2 regions of the Streptomyces sp. NPDC002680 genome follow, and region 1 is predicted to be linked to the other one. Evidence: riboswitches for the same ligand, from Rfam matches in the RefSeq annotation. Region 1 holds a riboswitch; the other holds the start of a gene.
The links. Region 1 has a riboswitch for cobalamin ahead of ACFYXF_RS38070 (ABC transporter ATP-binding protein). Riboswitches for the same ligand answer to the same signal wherever they lie in the genome.
Positions count from the first base shown of each region.

Region 1 (2,195 bases):
GGCGCCGCCGACTCCGGCGGCCAGCGTGGCGACCGTCGTGCGGAGCATGTTCACCCACGGGTCGCGGCGGGACATCATCACAGGCGAGGTCACGGCGTGCTGCACCTGGGCCCCGGCCGCCGGCGCCCCGGACACCTCGGCGACCCGCGCCCACAGCCGTCGGGCCGCGCGCAGCTTGGCGATCGTCAGGAACTGGTCGGCGGTGGCCGCGTACCGGAACTCCAGCTGTCCACAGGCCTGTTCGACGGTCAGCCCGGCCTCGGTCAGCTCGCGGAGGTAGGCCACCCCGGTGGCCAGGGACGCGCCCAGTTCCTGCGCGGCCGAGCCGCCCGCCTCGTGGTACGGCAGCGCGTCCACGGTCAGCGCGCGCAGCCCCGGGTACTGCTCGGCGCACAGCCGCGCCAGCTCGACGACCGGCGCGAAGGCCAACTCCTCACCCGTACGGGCCTCGTGGCCCAGCGGGTCGGCGCCGAGATTGCCGCGCGCCGTCTCCTTGGCGACGCCCCGCTCCTCGTACAGCCGCAGCAACTCCCGTGCGGCGGGCTCCACTTCCTGTCCGGCTTCGAGGACGACGGGGGCCAGGTCGAGATAGACGCCGTCGAGCGCCCGGGCGAGCGACGACACCGGGATCGCGTCCGGGCCGACGGTCAGCCAGAGCGAGGTGACGCCGTTCTCCAGGTCCGCGAGCACCGCGTCGCCGACGAGGGTCGAGTGCCGCTGCCGTACGTCCCAGCCGCCGACGGTGTTCCCCTCGGGCCGCCCGCCGCGTACGAAGGGGGCGAAGCCAGGGAAACCGGGTTCGGGGGACTCGTCGCGCGCCGTGTAGAGGGGCGGGGTGGTGATCCCGTCCTCCAGCGCGGTGGACAGCGCGGCCTCGGCTGCCGCGCCCGAGACCTCCTTGCCCGACTTGCGCAGGACGCCCTCCACGAGGCGCTGCCACTGCTCATGGGTCGTGGAAGGGAACTCGGCGGCCAGCGAGAGCCCGTCGTTGGGCAGGACTGTCATGCCCGGATGCTAGGCCAGAGAGGTCCGGCCGCAGCAGAGCGCCAGGCTGTGACCTTGGCCTCGGCCGAAATGTGACCTCGGCCTCACGTGGTGATTTCCTGAGGCCAGTCAAGGGAATCCGGTGTGAATCCGGAGCTGACGCGCAGCGGTGAGGGTGACGGGCGGAGCAACACGAGCCACTGGACGACGGTCGAATCTGACCAGGATCCGGGAAGGCGCTCCGTCCGGGTGACCCCGAGTCCGAAGACCTGCTGGCCGACCGTAGCCTGGACCCCCGCCACACCGGCCGACGACAAGGCCGTACACACCGCGCTGGAACGCACCGGCCTCACCGACCGGACGGCCCGCCTCTGGCACACCCTCTCCGGCGGCGAACGCCAACGCGTCCAGATCGCCCGCGCCCTCGCCCAGGAACCCCGCGAACTCCTCCTCGGCGAACCCACCAACCACCTCGACATCCAGCACCAGTTGGACCTCCTGACCCTGGTCGCCGAACTGCCGGTCACGACCGTCGTCGCCCTGCACGACCTGAACCTGGCGGCGATGTACTGCGACGCACTCGTCGTGCTCAAGGAGGGCCGGGTGGTGGCGACGGGCAGCCCCGGCGACGTCCTGACCGAGGACCTCATCGCCGACGTGTACGGCGTGAAGGCGCCGTCAGCCGCGACGAGCCCGGCGACCGGCCGCACGTGCGGTTCCTCGGGACGCTCCGGCCCGGGTGAGGAGAGCCGGGAACCAGGCGTTGTCAGTGGTGCTCCCTAGACTTTCGAACGACCTGATCGAAGGGCGGGGACCACCATGGAAGACCTCACGGGGATCGAGGCGCTGCGGCAGCTCCTGCCGCCGCCTCCCGGCGCGGGCGAGGACATCGACTGGCAGGCGGCCGAGGAGCGGTGGGGTACCGGGTTCCCCCGGGACTACAGGGACTTCATGTCCGTGTACGGCGTCGGCGGGATCGAATCGGAGGAGGAGATCGGCGAGGTCGGAATCCTCGGTCCGTTTCCCACGGGCGCCTACCCGTTCTCCCCCGACGACTTCGAGGACGAGACGGGGAACGCCCGGCTGGCCTGGGAGGAGGAGGGCGCCGACCAGGACGACCTGGACCTCGACCCGGAGCACATCCTCGCCTGGGGCTACACGTCCCACGCCGACATACTGTGCTGGCTCACCAGCGATCCGGACCCCGACAA
Region 1 is NZ_JBIAQP010000018.1:87,213-89,407, reverse strand. It holds gene ACFYXF_RS38075 (methylmalonyl-CoA mutase family protein) at 1-1,005, opposite strand, end outside; cobalamin riboswitch at 1,094-1,276, shown strand; partial or broken gene ACFYXF_RS38070 (ABC transporter ATP-binding protein) at 1,270-1,727, shown strand; gene ACFYXF_RS38065 (SMI1/KNR4 family protein) at 1,804-2,195, shown strand, end outside.

Region 2 (2,195 bases), on a different contig from region 1:
TGACGCCGTCCAGCCTGCCGAGCTTCTTCTCGACGCGGGTGACACAGGCCGCACAGGTCATGCCGCCGATGGTCAGATCGGTGGTCATCAGGACGGTCACGGGTTCGGCGCCCATCAGTTGCCTCCGCCGCTCATGTCCATCTCGTCCATGTCGTCCATGTCGTCGATCTCGCCGGTACCGCCGCCGCCCGCGCCTGTGCCGGTGTCGTGCATACCGGGCGCGACGGGTCCGGAGGCGGTCCCGGCGGCGTGGGACACCGTGAAGATCAGGGCCAGCAGCAGGAGGAAGCCGCAGAGTGCGGGCGGGGGCGTCGCTCTCCGCAGGACCGCACCCGCACCGGGTAAGGAGGATTGCCGGGACTCGTCCATCAACCGCGTCTCCAAGTCACGTCGTACGACGTCGCTCGGATCGCGTCGTACCGGTTGAGTAGTCGGACCGGACGGTGGCCGGGTTCCGGGGCAGCCGTATGGCGCACGTCACATATGCCGGACGTGATCCACCGCGCTCGGGCGCTGCCCCTTAGGCTGGCCCGTGCAGCTGGTTCGCCCCGTCCGCCAGGCGGGATGCGTCGTAAGAGGGAACCCGGTGGGAATCCGGGACTGCCCCGCAGCGGTGAGCGAGAACGACCGCCGTCATACGCACTGGATCCGGTGAACAGGGTCTGGGAAGCGACGGCCAGTAGGTGTCCTCCGTACGGAGGACGTGCTCGCGAGTCCGAAGACCTGCCCGTTGCCCGCGTACGAAGCACTCGTGCGCGGACATCCCGGTGACCTCGTGGGCGGGTCGGCGTACATATCCGGTGGGACGGCTGTCGTGCGTCCGCCCGGTGTGTCGTTCCCTTCGCGCTCCTCGTCCCGTCCCGGGATCCCAGGGAGATATCTCGCGAAGGAGATTTCCGTGACAGCGAAGTCCGCAGCCGCGGCAGCACGGTCCACCGTGTACGGCTACCCCCGTCAGGGCCCGAACCGGGAACTGAAGAAGGCCATCGAGGGCTACTGGAAGGGCCGTTCCGGCGCCGACGCCCTCCGCGCCACCGCGGCCGATCTGCGTGCCGCCAACTGGCGCCGGCTCGCCGACGTCGGCATCGACGAGGTCCCGACCGGCGACTTCTCGTACTACGACCACGTCCTGGACACGACCGTCATGGTCGGGGCGATCCCGGAACGCCACCGAGCGGCCGTCGACGCGGACGCACTGGACGGCTACTTCGCGATGGCGCGGGGTACGCAGGACGTGGCGCCGCTGGAGATGACCAAGTGGTTCGACACCAACTACCACTATCTGGTCCCGGAGTTGGGCCCGGACACGGTCTTCACCGCCGACTCGGCCAAGCAGGTCGCCGAGCTGGGCGAGGCCCTGGCGCTGGGCCTCACCGCCCGCCCCGTCCTCGTGGGTCCCGTCACCTATCTGCTGCTGGCGAAGCCCGCGCCCGGCGTCGCCGCCGACTTCGACCCGCTGACGCTCCTGGACCGGCTGCTGCCCGTGTACGCCGAGGTCCTCGCCGACCTGCGCGCGGCGGGCGCCGAGTGGGCGCAGCTCGACGAGCCCGCCCTCGTCCAGGACCGCACCCCGGCCGAGCTGAACGCCGCCGCCCGCGCCTACCGCGGTCTCGGCGCCCTCACCGACCGGCCGAAACTGCTGGTCGCCTCGTACTTCGACCGCCTCGGCGACGCGCTGCCGGTGCTGGCGAAGGCGCCGGTCGAGGGGCTGGCGCTGGACTTCACCGAGTCGGCCGCCGCCAACCTGGACGCGCTCGCGGCGGTGGGCGGCCTGCCGGGCAAGCGCCTGGTCGCGGGCGTCGTCAACGGCCGCAACATCTGGGTCAACGACCTGGAGAAGTCCCTCTCCACGCTCGGTACCCTCCTCGGCCTGGCCGACCGGGTCGACGTGTCGGCCTCCTGCTCCCTGCTCCACGTCCCCCTCGACACCGCCGCCGAACGCGACATCGAGCCGCAGATCCTGCGCTGGCTCGCCTTCGCCCGCCAGAAGACGACCGAGATCGTCACCCTCGCCAAGGGGCTCGCCCAGGGCACCGGCGCCATCACCGCCCAACTGGCCGCCAACCGCGCCGACCTGGCCGCCCGAGCCGCGTCGCCCATCACCCACGACCCCGCTGTACGGGCCCGCACGGCCGCCGTCACGGACGCCGACGCCCGCCGCTCCCAGCCCTACGGCGAGCGCGCCGGCGCCCAAC
Region 2 is NZ_JBIAQP010000001.1:419,117-421,311, forward strand. It holds gene ACFYXF_RS01805 (heavy metal translocating P-type ATPase) at 1-115, opposite strand, end outside; gene ACFYXF_RS01810 (hypothetical protein) at 115-369, opposite strand; cobalamin riboswitch at 523-746, shown strand; gene metE (5-methyltetrahydropteroyltriglutamate--homocysteine S-methyltransferase) at 899-2,195, shown strand, end outside.
Region 2: it holds a riboswitch for cobalamin, as region 1 does, so the genes downstream of both, metE (5-methyltetrahydropteroyltriglutamate--homocysteine S-methyltransferase) here and ACFYXF_RS38070 (ABC transporter ATP-binding protein) in region 1, are expected to answer to the same signal.